One region of the Endozoicomonas lisbonensis genome, then DNA from elsewhere that is predicted to be linked to it. Evidence: predicted binding sites of a transcription regulator. Region 1 holds the regulator's gene; each other region holds the start of a gene.
The links. The regulator LexA, encoded in region 1, represses DNA repair genes until DNA is damaged. The targets are predictions, from matches to a motif close to TACTGTNTANNTANACAGTA.

Region 1 (4,397 bases):
TACTGAAGCCCTGTCGCTGATCAGGGAGAAGGGCGAAGTCGCTTCTGAGTTTACACAGTTGGAAGCCCTCTTAGATAACAGCTGGTTAAAACAGCTGGAAGTATACTGGCAGGGTCTTTTTATTCCTTATCAGTATGAAGGGTTGCCACAGGGCGATGGCTTGATTCAGTTGGTCACTCAGGAAGAAGAGGGTGAAAACGCCAGCCTGACTGTAGACGGTGGAAAGGATTGTTTGAAGCGATTTAAAGAGCTGGTGGGGCATTTCCGGAATTTCAACCTTGAATGGTAGTAAACACTCTTTAGCAGATGTTTATTGATGTCAGTCAAAAAGGAAAACGTATTTAAAATACCTCGACATGAAACCGGTTACATTTCTGTTGCAACTCCGATATAGTGAAATCCGGGAATGAGAAACAACCAAGACGAGGCCATTCAGATGACAAAAATTATGCTGTGCTGTTCAGCTGGTATGTCTACCAGCATGTTGGTTAAAAAAATGCGAGAGGCTGCCGCTGAGCTGAACCAGGACATTGAAATTGATGCGTATGGAGCAGGTCAGTTTGATGAAATGGTTAAGGAGTTTGACGTGGTTCTACTAGGGCCACAGGTCAAGTATATGCTCAATGACCTTAAGAGCCGTGCTTCAGCTTACAATGTTCCTGTAGAAGCCATCACACCACTGGACTATGGAACAATGAATGGCTCTAAGGTTTTGCAGTATGCATTGTCGCTGACAGCCTGAGAGGATAAAGCCCGGACCCCTCTCCTGTCTTATGGTTCGGGCTTTATTTAGTAGAGTTTGATCTGTCTCTCATTATTAATTTATCTTCCTGTCACCAACTTGAATTTTTCGTTTTTATGATTCAGTCTGTTGCCTCGGTAAATACGGAGTGAATCTTTATGTCTGCACCGCCTTTGGAAATTGTTGAACTCAGGACGGGAGAAATCGTACTGCGTCGTAGTGACGATCCAGATGCCGAACCGCTGCTGACCCTGAAGTTTTCTGACGAAGCTCACAGTTGCCTGCTGGAAGACTATCTGCAGGTGGCTAAAGCGATGTTTGATGCCGGGATGCTGGAGCTGGCAGCGGTTACCAGTCCACACCGGAATGAAGATGACACCTGCGAACACCGGGTACTGCACTGACCCGCATTTTCCTCGCAAGCTTTCAGGCCGCATCCCTGCTTCTGATGGTCAGGCAGTTACACTGTCCGCTGCGGGCAGCATCTTCGAGTTTGGAAAGCTCTTCCTGATCCATCTGGTTTATCCAGCTGATCACGGTATGGCTGGTGCCACAGGCAAGAGCCTGGTAAGTGAGATCCAGTGGCTGCTTGCGGCTGGCGCGGTTGAGTACCCTGACATTGCAGCTGCTGATACCCTCTGACTTTAGCCACTTAATGGTTTGGGTAGGGTTGTTGTCAGACAGGATCAGGGTGAGCCAGCGCTGTTCTTCTTCGTTGGCCAGCTTGGACAGGACTGGGGATAGAAACAGCCCTGACTGCCAGGCAGGGCCGGACAGAATCAATTCATTCACTCTGGGTTTATCTGATCCCCTTGAACGGGATGTAACTGTGTGCGTTCGCATAACCTTCCTCCTCCACGAATGTCATCAGTGCCTGATTACACCGACACTCAAGCCTTCAATGGCAAACAGGTCCTGAGTCAAATCGACGACAATGGTTTCAAACTCTTCGTTTTCGGGGTGCAGCAGTACGGTGTTCTTTTTTTTCTCAAACCGTTTAACGGTGACTTCATCGTCAATGCGTGCCACAACTACCTGACCATTACGCACGTCAGTTGTCTTGTGAACCGCCAGCAGGTCGCCATCAAGAATGCCGATGTCTTTCATGCTCATGCCTTTAACACGCAGCAGAAAGTCAGCTCTGGGGGTAAAAAAGTCGCCTTTGAGTTGCAGGTGGTCTTCAATATGTTCCTGCGCCAGAATCGGACTACCAGCAGCCACCTGACCAACCACCGGAAGGCCGTCAGTATTGGCAGCATCAGGAATACGGATGCCACGGGACGCTCCGGGGGTCATCTCAATAGCGCCTTTGCGCGCCAGGGCTCTCAGGTGTTCTTCAGCAGCATTAGGGGAGCGGAAGCCGAACGTTTTGGCAATTTCAGCCCGTGTTGGTGGAAAACCGGTACTTTCGATATGGGATTTGATGAGTTCCAGTATTTCAGACTGTCGTTTGGTGAGCTTGATCATGATGGTTAATCTGTTTTTATATACAGTGACTGTAATTATATACAGTAATTCTGCTGTTTCAAGCTGTATATCACTGATCGTATCTGTTTCGGCCTATTTTCTTGACAGCGATTCTGTTTAAAACGAAAGTATTAAACAGCTGTTTGAAACTCGGAGAGTACAGGCATGGGACAGGGATATACGGTTACAAAAATTCTTGATGCGGCGGAAGCGCTCTTCGCTGAACATGGCTTTGCGGAAACTTCGCTAAGATCGATTACGGGCAAGGCCGGGGTTAACCTTGCGGCAGTCAATTATCACTTTGGGTCAAAGAAAGCCCTGATTCAGGCAGTGTTTGCCCGTTACCTGGACCCATTTGCAGCCAACCTGCAGAACAGTCTGGATGCCCTTAAGGATGAGCCACCTGAACTGGAGGCTGTGCTTAACCTGCTGGTTGACCAGATCATAGCGGTCCAGCCGCGACACGATGATGACCTGTCAACCTTTATGAAGCTGTTAGGGCTTGCCTACAGTCAGAACCAGGGACACCTTAAACACTATCTGACAGAAGCTTATGGCAAAGCTTTTCACCGTTATTATCTGTTACTGAAAAGCGCCTGCCCGACATTACCGCCTGCGGATATGTTCTGGCGCACCTACTTTATCCTGGGTTCTGCTGTTTTCACCATGTCCGGTGTGGAAACTCTTCAGGCTATTGCCAAACGCGATTTCGCGATAGAAGATTCTATGGTGACGATCCTGCGGCGCATGGTACCGTTTATGGCGGCAGGTCTGCGAGCGCACTCTTGATTTCGCGCACCGGATTTCGCTCACCTGATTGATAGTCTGGTTATGCCGATAACCGGATAGTGTTAATAAAAGGCTGAATGATTGTGCATATAACGGTTCATATTCCCAGTCAGGAACTGATTCTTAGTCAGGACGATGGTCAGCGTATTCATTACCCTGTGTCTACAGCCAGTAAAGGTACAGGCCAGCAGGAAGGCAGCTGGCAAACCCCCCTGGGCCGGCATGTGATTCGTGCCAAAATCGGGAGTGGCCTGCCAGAACACGCCGTATTTGAAAGTCGTCGTTTTACCGGGGAAGTGTATTCTGAGGCGTTAAAGGCAAAGTATCCGGGTCGTAAAGACTGGATACTGTCCCGTATTATGTGGTTAAGTGGACTGGAGCCGGGTTTTAATCGCCTGGGAAATGTCGATACCATGCGACGCTACATCTATATTCATGGTTCGCCGGATACTGCTGAAATGGGTAAGCCCGGCTCCAGAGGGTGTATAAGAATGCATGGAGCCGACATTATCGACCTGTATGACCGGATTCCTGCAGGTACGACGATTGATATTCTTGAGGATTAGTGTGGACTTTCCACAGAGCTATCTATGAGCTATCCAGGGGGCTATTAATGAGGCTATCAATGAAACAAGGTGTTCTGATCGTTGATCTGCCGGGAACTGAACTGACCAGTGCCGACCGGGATTTTCTGGCACATACCGGTATTGCCGGAGTGTTGCTGTTTGCACGAAACTATTCCAGCCGTGACCAGTTACAGGCCCTGGTTCAGGATATACGACAGGTACGTTCCGACCTGATTATCATGGTGGATCATGAAGGTGGTCGGGTGCAGCGATTTAAGGACGGGTTTGTGCGCTTGCCGGCAGCCGGGCAGCTGTCGCGTTACTATCAAAGAGATCCTCAGGGCGCTTTGAAGCTGGCCAGAGATACCGGCTGGCTGATGGCGTCGGAACTACTGGCCATGGATGTCGATCTGAGTCTGGCTCCTGTGCTGGATCTTGATCTGGGTAAAACCGATATTGTCGGGGATCGTGCATTTGGTTCGGAACCTGAACAGGTCATTCAGCTGACAACCGCCTGGATTGAAGGAGTCAGGGAAGCTGGAATGGCCTGCGTGATAAAACACTTTCCGGGGCATGGCAATGTTGACGGGGATTCTCATCTGATTCTGCCCGAAGATAATCGTTCTTTTGATGAGATTTCTGCCAGCGATATGCTACCTTTCAGGGAAATCATAGGGCAGGGTGCTGATGCGGTGATGCCTGCCCATATTGTGTTTTCTGAAGTCGACGATCAGCCTGCCGGATTTTCCCGTCGCTGGTTGCAGGACATTCTGAGAGATCAGCTGGGTTTTTCAGGTGTCGTTATCAGTGATTGTCTGACGATGGAAGGGGCA
Region 2 (4,397 bases), 4.4 Mb from region 1:
TCAAGGAGTCCAGTTTATGCACACTCCTAAAGTGCTGTCTGTATTTGCAGCGTTTTTTGTTTTCATACTCAATACGGCGTATGGAGGGTCTCTTTCAGGCAGGGTCGAAGACGATATTGTTTTTAGTTTAATTGTCACAAATGACGGCAATATAAAAGTGATATCCGAATATACACCTCCAAATGTCAGCAATTCAGAACCGCCAGCTCCTTCACCCGACTCCCGCTCAGAAGAAGAGCAACCCGCAACAGAGGAAGAACCTGGAAATGAAGAAAAAGAAGTTCCCGATACAGAAAAAGAGGCTTCAGATCAGGTAGTTAATGCTCCTCAGGAAGGAGAAGAGCCTTCCGAAGGCTCTTCTGATGAGATAACTACAGAAGCTCAGAAAGAAGAATTGCTTGCAAATGAAGCGACAGATCAGACTGGCGCAGAGCCTCAGGGGACGCCCAGTGTTATCAATGACATCGACCAGGTCTTATTAAGCTTTTACGGCAACCTGGAGAATCTGACACTCAGGCCAGTGCCTGATGCTGATGGCTGGTTCTCAGTCGTTGATGAGGAAAACCCATCAAGCAACCCTGTGTATCTTTCCATCGCTGATTCTCAGGGAGACCAGAACGGCTCCGATAGCGAGAATTCTGGTGAGTCGTTTTTCAGTCGAGTCAGCAGCTTTTTACGGGAAGACAACCACTCTGAAAATAACAACGCGGCTGCCCAAGCTCTTGCAACCGTACTATTGACTCCTGCAATAATCCAACAAGTTCAAAACATGATGGCTCAGGCAGCGGTTCAATCGTACAGCCTGCGCCGGACTCGAATCGGCACCACCATTCATAGTTGCTTAGGGAGATGCTTTAACAGTTATTCTGGTTTGGCGGTCACAACTGTAGAGGTAAGGGTGCCAAGACCCGGCCAGGGGTATACGCACAGCCATGAAGCATTCTCACATTCCGTTTCAGAATCCGGCGATGGTACCCAAATCGTTTACAGCTCCAGCCAGGGAACAGGGAATTATAATACGATGAACGTCACCATTGTCATTCCATACTCTTACGATGCACATGCTCTTGGTGTAACAACCGCTTACTGTAGCGATGGCAAGGAATGTGCTAGCAAGAAGAAGGACAAAGAGGATGACGATGGAAACCCGGATGGGAAAGCACCTGGTGAAGGGCTCCTGCGTCGTACATATAATTATGCCTCAACTTTACTCAGCAGAATGGCAGGAAAAGGTAATAAATCAAACCAACAAGAAACTTCATCCAATACAGGAAAGGAAAAGCAAAGCTCTATGCATCCAGTCAACTCTGTCCTCGATCTACATAATTCCCTTACCGGCAATCACTACGACACCAGTTATCCAAACACGGAAGAATTGACACTATTAACGTTAAAACACGAAATCAAAGCTAATAATTTGCTTAATAAGGCCGCGAGAGCCCATTCTGCTGTCGGTTTAAATTCAGGTTTAAACCCTGCCAATCAGGCAAAGCCCGGGATCATGGGCTTTTAAGAGAAACGTCATCCCATTATTACAACACCTGATCACTAAACCTTGATTGATCAGGTGTTGTGCAAATCATTTAATGGTCCATCTGCTGAACCTGCAGCTCCAGCGCATCAATCGATATTTTGATTTCCATCAGGCAGATCACCAGAGAAACCAGCAGAAAAAGCAGGCTCAGTCCGAAAATAATAAACCCCCACTGAAACAGGTTTAAATGCAGCAAAAACATCACCAGCACACAACTGATAAAACTCATGATTCCGGCTCCCTGCATGTGTTTAATCAGCTTCATTCGCCGCCGCAGGTTTTCCAGCTGTCCCCTGATCACATGACTGTCCGGATTATTCTGGTCTTCTTCGTGTAACGTTCGGATCAGAGAGGCAAGTGCCAGAAACTTGTTGGTATAAGAGAGAAACAGCAGAGAAATTGCCGGGAACAACAAAGCTGGCGTGGTAAGGGTCAACTGCATAAAACAACCAGTAAGGCCAAATAAAAAAACTATTATTTCGATAAATACTTAACTGTCAAATCATTTCAAACAGCTTTTCATACTTATCAAAGCCCTGGCCTCTTCCGCTTAAAGAGCTCCAGCTGCAAAAATCGCTCTGGCGCACGCAGATCAATCAGCCGCACCCCCAGACCCAGCAACCGGACCGGCTTATTACCCCGTTCCCATGCCCTGATCATCAGGGTTTTGAAATGCTCTTCAGCATCCTGGTCATCCCGGTCTGGAATCTCTTCCAGTGTCGTCTGACTGAAGTCTGAAAATTTAACTTTTACAAAACGCTTCTGCACAGCGTATTCAGAGTTGATTCCGGAAAACCGTTGCGCCAGATCATCCAGCAGAGGCTTTACCTTCGCGACAATATCAGCCTCGCCGAGAAGATCAGTGTCGTAGGTATGTTCAACCGAAAGGGATTTACGCCGCCGCCCGGTTTCCACCGGACGTTCATCCACCCCGCGAGCCATTTCCCAGAGACGCTCACCAAAAGTGCCAAACCAGCGACACAGTTCCAGGGGAGAATACTGTCGTAACTGACCACAGGTAAAAATACCTTTGTTGTGCATTTTTTCAGCGGTTACTTTACCAACGCCATGTATCCGTTCAACCGGAAGCTCAAAAACAAAGTTCTCAATATCTGTGGGCGGGATAACAAATAAACCATTTGGCTTATTCCAGTCGCTGGCAATTTTGGCAAGAAACTTATTGGGTGCAGCGCCTACTGAAACGGTTATACCCACCTCTTCCCTGACCGCCCGCATAATGTCCTGTGCCATAAGTGTGGCACTGCCTTTGCATAACTCAACGCCCGTAACATCAAGGTATGCTTCATCAAGCGACAGAGGTTCGATAAGAGAGGTATAACGCTGAAAGATGTCGTGCATCTTCTTCGAGGCTTCTTTATAAATATCAAATCGTGGAGGAATAATTTTTAATTCAGGACATAACCTGATGGCCTGAAACGACGCCATGGCAGAACGGACTCCCGCCTCTCTGGCCGCATAACTGCAGGTGGCGATCACTCCACGTCGTTCTGGCCTGCCTCCAACGGCAAAAGCCTTTCCTTTTAACGAAATATCTTCACGCTCTTCCACCGAGCAATAAAATGCATCTGCATCTACGTGCAGAATTTTACGATTTTCTCCGGGTAATGAAGTAGAAAGCTGATCAGACATAACAGGTCAGTTACACAACAGGTTCATTACATCTATGTTACTGATTCATTGGCTTAATACGCAAGAAAAACTGTTTTTTTATACAGTACAAAAAACCTGCTCAGACAAATATGGAACAAAAGTACTCATTTTTGGCAATAGCCACTTCCCCGTATTCCCATGTTATCCAGAAAGGCGTTGAATGCGCTCCACTGACTTCATTGCCGGGCCAGAAGACCAACATTCATCCAAAGTCCGATGATGACTCAGGCAGGTTCCTTTACCGAGCCATTCCTCATAAGTGTGCTGAGCCAGTGTACTTATGAGGAATGCCTCATAAACCTTGTTGTTTAAACAACATTGCTATTTCAACAACGTTTTCCAACGAGAGAATCACGGCACTGCAAATGCGCTTTACGATTTTCAATACACCGGTTATTCGCCCGTTATTTGTCCTGATTGCCAGACTGGGACTGTTTTTGTCCGGCTGGAAAGTGGAAGGTAAAAAGCCCAAGGCGCCAAGGTTTATCCTTGTTGCTGCACCACATACCAGCAACTGGGATTTTTTCTATGGTATTGCCATTGGCCTGTGTACTGGCGTTCACTGTTACTGGATGGGCAAATCCAGCCTGTTCTGGGGACCTTTTGGACCCATCATGCGCTGGCTTGGCGGCATTGCCGTCGACCGCACAAAACCGAAAAGCATGGTAGAGCAGACGGTTTGTGCCTTCAAAGGCAACAAACAGCTCCGTCTGGTTATCTGCCCGGAAGGCACCCGTGCCAGAGGGGATCGCTGGCGCACCGGTTTTTATCATGTGGCTAAAAACGCTAATATTCCCATTGTTCTGGGATATCTGGACTTCAAGCGCAAAGTAGGTGGCTTTGGTCCAATAGTGAAACCGACCGACAACATGGAAAAAGACCTGTGTGAAATTCAGGCCTTCTATGAGGGAATTACCGGCAAGTTTCCGGAGCGCTTCAGCCCGGTACAATCCCAAAGCTGCTGCACCCAGTACGCAGACACACCAGCAAAAGCTGTGATCGCAAAATAATTCTATTGCCGTTTCGTAACTGCAGATTATGAAAACGGCATTTTCATAGCAAACTAGCGCTTTACACTCCCCTGACAAGATGGCAATCTCAATGGTATGGAACACACCATAATAATTGCTGACGACCACCCCCTCTTCCGGGCTGCACTGCAGGCAGCGTTACGGCAGGGGCTGATAAATCC
Region 3 (4,397 bases), 4.3 Mb from region 1:
AGATCAGAAAAGTCACCACATGCAGTGGCAGCCAGCATGGCGGAACCGAGAATAACGGCTTCATCTTCCGCACTCAGGACAATTTCACAATCCGTCACGTTGGCGTGCTCTCTCAGCCACAGAGGGTTTTTGGTACCACCACCGCACATATGGATGCGGATAATCTGATGACCTGCGTTATTCATTGCTTCAATAATATGACGAGTGCCGTAAGACACTGACTGAATAGCTGCCAGGTATATTTTGGCCAGTTCGGTCAAATCGTTATTCATTGACAGGCCTGATACCATGCCTTTCAGGTGTGGGCTTGCCCTTGGTGAACGGTTACCGTGGTGATAGCCCAGCAGGTGGAAGTTAGCCAGAAAATTTGAATTTTCAGCCTCTGTTAACAAAGGCTACTCAATCATCAGCCTTGCAGTTGTTTACCGTGGAGAACATAACACGCCTTTTCTGTTTGTCAGTGCCGCTACACCTGATTATATAGAAGCACCGATACCCCTTGAAATGCACTGGCTGGGAGCCAACGGACGATCAATTTATCACGCTCATGAAACTGCTTTACACAGGACTCCAGTACGGTCGCTTTGACTACAAAGACGGAGAGCCAGAGCCAGGCAAAGGTGTCAAAGGTGACTTAACCTTTATTTCTGCTGAAACCGATCCGCACTCAACGCCAGTGCTGGGAATGCACACCCATCATAACAATCCGGTGTTTGCCTACTACCCCTACTACACCAGCGAGCCTCTTGAGATGATGACCGAAAGACTCACAGATCAGGGCAGGCTGGACATGTTTACCATGACGCCAGACATTATCAATTACCTTGTCAGGGGAGGCGGAACACGCCTGACTAATCCAAAAGGCAATGCTGCCCTGTTTCATATTTTTCGCATTCACAATCATCCGATTTTTCGTTCTGACTTTGCCCCGAATAAACACACTATGTATGAGCGCGTTAACTCAAGAGAGCGCTTAGGCAAAGGGGCAAAAGAGTGGCTGAATAACGACTTCTTTTCGGTTTTCAAAAATGTCTTTTACTCTTATCCCTACAAGAGCGATATCTCTCTGAAAGTCGCGGCACATATACTGCCCAAAGCAGGCGACCAAAGCTCTGCCGGTTGGGAAAAGCTATTCGATGATCAATGGGTTGAAGTGGCTGAACTGCCTGACATGCTTGTCAGAACAACCGATGACGGTTCTCTTGGAGCTCTGGTCAACCAATACGACGCCTTAGCAGCAAAGAAGAAACTCGATGATAAGGAACAGGCAAAACTGAATGCTACCATTCTGGCGATAGAGCACTCTCCTTTCAGGAAGGGCAACATGTCTGACTTCTTTGAAGGGAAAAGAGATGAGGACTGGGACCCGGAAAAACATTTCCAGCAGGCAGAAGATAACTTTCAGAGATTTAAATACGCCCCGCTCTGGCCGGGTGGTCTCTACTGGTCAGCTTTCTATCTGGATGAACCCAGATAGAAAGTAATTGGCATAAAAAAACCGGGGAATCCGGTTTTTTTATGCTCTGGACAAAACAACTGTAATTATATACAGTACTAAAAGCTATTAATAACCCCTATGCCAAACAGGAGAGGGCCATGTCAATTACCCCTATGTGGCGAGTTGATCGGGACGGGAGTATGTTTACAGACAAAAAAGCCGCTGAAGAACATGACCGCATGCTGGAGCTGGCAGCTAACCTGACCACGCTGCTGGAAGATCACTTTACCATCGACGAACAGCTGGCAGAAGAGATCGGTCTGTTGCTGTCCCGCAACAAGGATGTGCTGTCCAAAGCGTTCAAGGGCAAGCCTGACCTGGTGCTTGAAATTGGCAGGAGTTCTGAAGAGAAAACATCAGAGTCCGAAGCCGCCTGACTCTTAATAATTCCGCCTTTATCCCCCCAACCACCGAAGCTGGGTCCACTCAACTTCGGTTTCTGTCTATAATTCAATGGCTCTCCGCACTGGTACAGTACTCGTATGCACAACGTTCAAACGTAAAAAGGCAGCAAATCTAGCACTTGTACTGGTTGCTTATAGAAGTAATTCCGCTAATATAGCGCCCTTTTTTGTCTGGCAAGGTATGTAGTCACGACATGACGAGCTTCGTTCCTGGACAACGTTGGATTAGTGACACCGAAACCGAACAGGGTTTAGGCACTGTGCTTACCCTTGAAGGTCGGATGGTCACCCTACTGTTCCCCGCTACCGGTGAAACCCGGCTTTATTCCGTCAACAATTGCCCGTTAACGCGCGTGCAGTTCAACCCTGGTGACAAAGTAGAAAGTCACGAGGGCTGGATCATGACGGTGACAGATGTCATTGAAAGCAATGGCCTGTTAACTTACAAAGGTATGATCTCAGGCGGTCCGTCTGATGGTCAGCCTGAAGTGTTGCCCGAATCCGGTCTGGGCAACTTTATCCGTTTTAACAAACCGCAGGATCGCATGCTGGCTGGTCAGATTGACCAGAACAGCAACTTCTCCCTGCGTTATAAAACCCTGCAGCACAACCACAAGCTGAAACGCTCCCCGCTTCGGGGACTGGTTGGCGCGCGCACCAGCCTGATACCCCATCAGCTTCACATTGCCCGTGAAGTGTCCGGCCGCCATGCCCCGAGGGTTATGCTGGCTGACGAAGTGGGTATGGGTAAAACCATTGAAGCAGGCCTGATACTGCATCAACAGCTGGTAACAGGCCGTGCCAGCCGGATACTGATTCTGGTACCGGAAAGCCTGCAGCATCAATGGCTGGTCGAAATGCTGCGTCGATTCAACCTGCATTTCAGCCTGTTTGATGAAGAGCGCTGCCGTAACGCCGACGATGACAACCCGTTCAATACTGAACAGCTGATTCTCTGCAGCCTGGGCTTCCTCAGCAACAACGCTGAACGTTTCGAACAGGCCATGCAGACAGACTGGGATCTGCTGGTCGTTGATGAAGCGCATCATCTTGTCTGGGATGAAGAGAGCCCAAGCGCCGAGTACTGCACGGTCGAACAGCTCTCTCGCCATATTCCGGGCCTGCTGCTGCTCACGGCAACCCCTGAGCAGATGGGTCCGGAAAGCCACTTCGCCCGTCTTCGCCTGCTGGATCCGGATCGTTTCCACGATCTGAAGGCTTATCAGGGCGAAGAAAAAACCTATGAGCCTGTGGCTGAAGCGGTTCAGGAGTTGCTGGAAAACGACCGTCTTCCGGAAACTGCCCAGAACCATCTGATCAGTTTCCTGGGAGCAGAATGTCAGAACCTGATTGATAACATCAATATGGGCGACGAAGAGCTGAGAAGTTCTTCCCGTAACCGTCTGCTGCGCAGTCTGCTGGATCGCCATGGCACAGGACGCATTCTGTTCCGCAACACACGGGCTGCGGTGGGTGGTTTCCCGGGTCGTGTGGTTCAGGGCTATCCCCAGGCATTGCCTGAGCTCTACCAGATTGCACTGGAAGAAGAGACGGAGATTCGCTCCAGTCTTTATCCGGAACTGGCTTATCAGTCCCGCATTACAGTTGACGATATGGACCCCTGGTGGAAAGTCGACCCCAGAACCGACTGGCTGATCAACCTGCTCAAGCTGCTCAAAAAACAGAAAGTGCTGGTGATCTGTGCCAATGCCAATACTGCACTGGATCTGGAAGATGCCCTGCGCATCACTTCGGGCATCCCTGCGGCTGTTTTCCACGAAAACATGAGCATTGTAGAGCGCGACCGCGCCGCCGCCTGGTTTGCCGATGAAGAGTATGGCGCTCAGGTACTGATCTGTTCCGAGATTGGCAGCGAAGGCCGAAACTTCCAGTTCGCACACCATCTGGTGCTGTTTGACCTGCCGTCTCATCCCGATCTGCTGGAACAGCGCATTGGCCGACTGGACCGTATTGGTCAGACTGAAACCATCAAGATTCATGTGCCGTACATCACAGGTACCAGCCAGGAGCTTCTGTTTCACTGGTACGATCGTGGTCTGGATGCCTTTGCAGACACCTGCCCATCGGGCAGCATGGTGTTTGAAAAACATGGTGAACAGCTTCAGGCTCTGCTGCAACCAGAGAGCAACGCCTCGCTTGAAGACATTGAACCGCTGATCAGTGAAACAGCTGCCTTGAATTCAGAAGTGAAAGAGCATCTGCATAACGGTCGTGACCGCCTGCTTGAAATCAACTCCCGTGGACTGTCTTCCAACGAAGACATGATCAACGATATTGAAGAGCAGGAAGAACCTCGTCAGCTGAAGCGTTACATGGAAAAGCTGTTCGAAGGTTTTGGTGTGGAATCGGAAGACCATTCCAAGCACTGCCTGGTGATTCGTCCCGGCAGTCACATGGTCACGTCGTTCCCAATGCTCTCTGCCGATGGCATGACCGTCACCTTTGACCGTGAAATGGCTCTGTCTCGGGAAGAC
Region 4 (4,397 bases), 4.4 Mb from region 1:
TCAATCTATGCGTGCATTTTCTTTAAAGAACCTGATAAATACGCACTTATTGGTTTAGCTTTCCCGCCAGCTGAAGTTGCTGGTAATGGTTGCAAAAGTCAGACACTGATTGATGAAGCCTGCGTGAAGCCTCGGGCATCCCTACATTTTTCAGGACTTCAGCCGCCACCTCTGCGGTACAAAGATGTCCCGCCTGCTGATTTCTACGCAAACTGTAACCCGATTCTGGCACATTATTCAGCGATATCAGGGGTAAGCTGTGCAGATAAGGGCTTTGTCGGTACATTTTCCGTGCCTGCTGCCAGGTAGCGTCTAACAGAATAAACAGCTTTCCGGAGGACGTTGCCTTTTCTTCAGTCCCTTTTTGCGGATAAATAGTTTGCGGATAAGCAGTTTGCTGATAAATAGCGTAAGCTTCAGGCATCAACAGAACCGGCTCCCATTGTGGGTCATCCAGCAATGTCAGTAACTCTTCTGAAGGTTCAACCCGGCTCCAGTTCACCACCAGCGTGTCCGGGAGCATCGCCCTGACCAGTTTTCCGGTATTGCTGATTTTGGCAAACTCTACCGGATGAGTTATCAGGCAAAATCGATGCTGACAACTGAGTACAGGCAGTGACGGGCAGAAACAGCAGGACGGTTCAAAACCACAGCGGGAACAACAGGACATGGATCAACTCTCAAATACAGCCATGAGCAAAAAAAGGATATGAGCAAAAAAATGGATCTGCACATTTTATCCCAGGCAGGCATTGATATGACTGGATAAAAAGCCTCTTTGTGCAAGGAAGCGGTATACTTTCATACGATCTTTTGGTGAAAGTTTTTTCTGTTCTCCAATTTTTTTATCTTTTAACCGACTCGCTTCAGAAAACCATTTCTCATCGTCGTCAAACAGATAGTTCGCCAGCAGATTCTGTGAAACGCCTTTCTGTATCAATTCATTGCGGATACGTGCCGGACCATAGCCTTTATTACTACGGGAATAAACATAGGCTTCAGTAAAGCGTTCATCACTCTGCAAGCCTTCATCAACCAGCCTCTGCAGGGCATTTTCAATACGCTCAGGAGGAAAACGTTTTCGAAGCTTATAAGACAGCTCGGCATAGCTATGTTCACGCCGGGCCAGCAAATCCATTGCTGCCCGACGAACATCCTGTTCAGCTAGCCCTTGTTCAGCTAGCGCCTGTTCAGAGAATTCCTGCATTATTCTGCTAACAGTTGTTCCTGACCTGCCTTTTCTGAACCTTTTGTCTCGGGATCTGTATTCAGGAGTTCAGCCCGAATCTGCGTCTCAATTTCATCCGCAATTTCCGGATTTTCTGTCAGGTATTTGCAGGCGTTTGCCTTACCCTGACCAATCTTGGTGCCTTTATAGGCATACCAGGCACCGGACTTTTCAACCAGCTTCAACTTCACACCCAGATCAATCACCTCACCCATGTGGTAAATACCCTGCCCATAGAGAATCTGGAATTCCGCCTGTTTGAACGGAGGTGAAACCTTGTTTTTAACCACCTTGACCCGGGTTTCATTACCAATAATCTCATCGCCCTGCTTCACTGCGCCGGTACGACGAATATCCAGTCGCACAGAAGAGTAGAATTTCAGAGCATTACCACCGGTGGTGGTTTCCGGGTTGCCAAACATCACTCCAATCTTCATACGAATCTGGTTAATGAAGATCACCATGCAGTTGGTCTGCTTGATGGAACCGGTCAGTTTCCGCAGTGCCTGGGACATCAGGCGCGCCTGCAGGCCTACATGAGAATCACCCATATCGCCTTCAATCTCTGCTTTTGGCACCAGCGCCGCAACAGAGTCTACAACAATGACATCAACCGCTCCGGAACGAACCAGCATGTCGGTAATCTCCAGAGCCTGTTCACCGGTATCTGGCTGGGATACGTACAGGTCATCAACATTAACCCCAAGTTTACCGGCATACTGAGGATCAAGGGCGTGTTCGGCGTCAACAAAAGCACAGGTGGCACCCTGCTTCTGGGCTTCGGCAATAGCACTAAGAGTCAGAGTCGTTTTACCGGAGGACTCCGGTCCGTAAATTTCAACAATCCGGCCTTTGGGCAAACCACCAATACCCAGAGCGATATCCAGCTGCAGAGAGCCTGTAGAAATGGCGGGAATGGCCTCCTGCTTCTGGTCACCCATTCGCATGACAGCACCTTTACCAAATTGGCGGTCAATCTGGCTCAGAGCCGCTGCCAGTGCTTTCTTTCTGTTCTCATCCATTGTCTGATTCCATCCTCAGTGCTTGCCTGCGCAGGGCATGGCGAGTATAAACGCTACACATACTGTATATTTAAACACTATATGTATATTTGTCCAGTATATTTATTGATTTAAGTAGCTGATTGTTGCAGAAGCCTTATAAGCTCGGACAGCGCAACCTCTACAGATTGCTCTCGCACCTGCTGCCGGTCACCTGCAAACCGGAAGGCTTCGGAAAAGGTTTTTTCCCGACAATACCATGCGATATGAACAGTGCCTACCGGTTTATCCCGGGAACCTCCACCAGGACCGGCAATACCACTGATGGCAATACTGACGGGAACGTCCAGGTTCATGGCAACACCACGCGCCATTTGTTCAACAACAGGCTGGCTGACCGCACCGTATTTATCCAATAGCTCACAGGGAACATCGAGAAGCCGGTGTTTCATGGCATTGGAATAACTGACCACTGCGCCTTCAAACCAGTCTGAGCTGCCCGGAATAGCCGTTAATACCTGGCTGACCCATCCGCCGGTGCAGGATTCAGCCGTTGCCATTTTCAATGACTGTCTGCCTAACTCAAGCGACAGTTGCAGAGCCAGATCGGATAATTTGTCAGTCACTACCATCTCCTGAGTCCTGTTGTGAGAGACAGTTATACTATGCCTGTTGTGCAGATAACAGAAGTTGTACGCATTGTCTGCAGAACCTGAAACGTCTGACTTCTCAGAATCAACTTCTGACATAATGCCCATAACCAGTTCGACTGAACCTGCTCCGCTGCAGGCTGAAACAGAAGATTTATCAGACTCTGCTAGTGCAAGTGCTAATAGTAGAGCATCAGGCGGTGAACATCTGGCTCCGGCCATTACCGAAGCCTTAACCGCTATCGAGAACGGCCAGCCACTCAGTAAAGTTTCAGATATTCTCAATCCATTAATCGAGAGCCCAACAGCCAGCCGGATGGATAAGGCTCAGGCTCATTATGCTAAAGCCCTAACAATAAAAACTCTATTACATAATCAGGTAAAAACCATTGGCGGGCATGTATGCTCTGTCTATAACTATGGACAATTAATACGACAGTACGCAGTTTTGGAAGAAGCAACAGGACAATTACAGTTACCGGATATTGAACAACTAAGAGAATATACCAGAGCGATCGAAGAGCTTTCCACCATTCAGCCTCTGTATGCATCCATCCAAAATATGACAGCATCCTATGCCAAAACACTGGATGCCATAGCTGATGAACAAAATACAAACCCCGCTTTTATGCAACAACTCAATCAGCTTCGGGAAGACATTAAACAACTGAGCTCCAGTACCCGCCTAATTTACAATGGCTGCATGGACGCTCAGATTATTTATGGTGAAAGAGGGGCGCTTCTGCAAAAAACCCAACAAAAAACGGGGAAAGACCGAAGAAAGAATAAAATCGTGAGAGAACACCGGCATATCCATAAAGATATACAAAGCCTGAGAAGTGTTGGCAATGAACTCAAACGTTACCTGAAGCCATTAGATGAAAGGCTCACATCGTCCTAATAGTATTCCCAATCAACAACCATGCTCTGAGGGGCCGAACATTCGACCCACAGAGATTAAGCTGTGTGAAAGAGCATGGAGTAGCGTAAGCATTGCCTCTTAGGGTAGACATTAAGCACAAAAAAACAGTTTTCCCAGCAGCAGAACTCACCTTGAACAGAAAAGCGGAACCCATTTATTTGGCAATATGATTTCATCTTTGATGGAGTCTGGAAAACGGCTGATGCCCTGTATCAGAAAGCTCCTTTTATTCTGCGAACAGAACGCTAAACAAGAACACCCTACACGGGACGTCTATTCTGGGCGTACACGGCTGGGATTATACTTACTGGGTGGGGCTTAATGTCTACCCTAAGAGCATTGCCTAAGGACCAGCGACTTCAATAAAATCGTGATTGTGATTGGGATCAATATAAAGATGATCAAATGTTAACGGCCCCACAACTCCCCTTTGCTCAGGTATAAAGTGCTGTTCCAAATCATGCGTGCCATAACTAAAGCATTTTTCCCCCTGCGCTAATAACGAACCGGGAATTGCCATATCACATAATAATAAATAGTTATTTATAGTTTGGATGCACCGACCGGACAGTGTATTCTGGTCGTCAATCGTCTCT

Region 2: the regulator LexA is predicted to act here: its motif matches at 3,253-3,272, upstream of dinB (DNA polymerase IV).
Region 3: the regulator LexA is predicted to act here: its motif matches at 1,535-1,554, upstream of V5J35_RS02835 (YebG family protein).
Region 4: the regulator LexA is predicted to act here: its motif matches at 2,311-2,330, upstream of recA (recombinase RecA).

The regions. Positions count from the first base shown of each region.
Region 1 covers NZ_JBEWTB010000002.1:4,682,242-4,686,638, forward strand. Annotated here, with positions in the region: gene V5J35_RS22120 (DUF6586 family protein) at 1-289, shown strand, start outside; gene V5J35_RS22125 (PTS sugar transporter subunit IIB) at 449-742, shown strand; gene V5J35_RS22130 (hypothetical protein) at 901-1,146, shown strand; gene V5J35_RS22135 (hypothetical protein) at 1,169-1,585, opposite strand; gene lexA (transcriptional repressor LexA) at 1,610-2,209, opposite strand; gene V5J35_RS22145 (TetR/AcrR family transcriptional regulator) at 2,375-2,998, shown strand; gene V5J35_RS22150 (L,D-transpeptidase) at 3,076-3,564, shown strand; gene nagZ (beta-N-acetylhexosaminidase) at 3,624-4,397, shown strand, end outside.
Region 2 covers NZ_JBEWTB010000002.1:300,750-305,146, forward strand. Annotated here, with positions in the region: gene V5J35_RS02390 (hypothetical protein) at 17-1,513, shown strand; gene V5J35_RS02395 (DUF2721 domain-containing protein) at 1,584-1,976, opposite strand; gene dinB (DNA polymerase IV) at 2,063-3,184, opposite strand; gene V5J35_RS02405 (lysophospholipid acyltransferase family protein) at 3,571-4,215, shown strand; gene V5J35_RS02410 (response regulator transcription factor) at 4,312-4,397, shown strand, end outside.
Region 3 covers NZ_JBEWTB010000002.1:401,581-405,977, forward strand. Annotated here, with positions in the region: gene V5J35_RS02825 (FGGY-family carbohydrate kinase) at 1-392, opposite strand, end outside; gene V5J35_RS02830 (hypothetical protein) at 548-1,477, shown strand; gene V5J35_RS02835 (YebG family protein) at 1,597-1,875, shown strand; gene rapA (RNA polymerase-associated protein RapA) at 2,163-4,397, shown strand, end outside.
Region 4 covers NZ_JBEWTB010000002.1:258,471-262,867, forward strand. Annotated here, with positions in the region: gene V5J35_RS02210 (tRNA-uridine aminocarboxypropyltransferase) at 47-670, opposite strand; gene V5J35_RS02215 (regulatory protein RecX) at 737-1,207, opposite strand; gene recA (recombinase RecA) at 1,207-2,250, opposite strand; gene V5J35_RS02225 (CinA family protein) at 2,361-2,855, opposite strand; gene V5J35_RS02230 (hypothetical protein) at 2,980-3,780, shown strand; gene V5J35_RS02235 (hypothetical protein) at 4,145-4,397, opposite strand, start outside.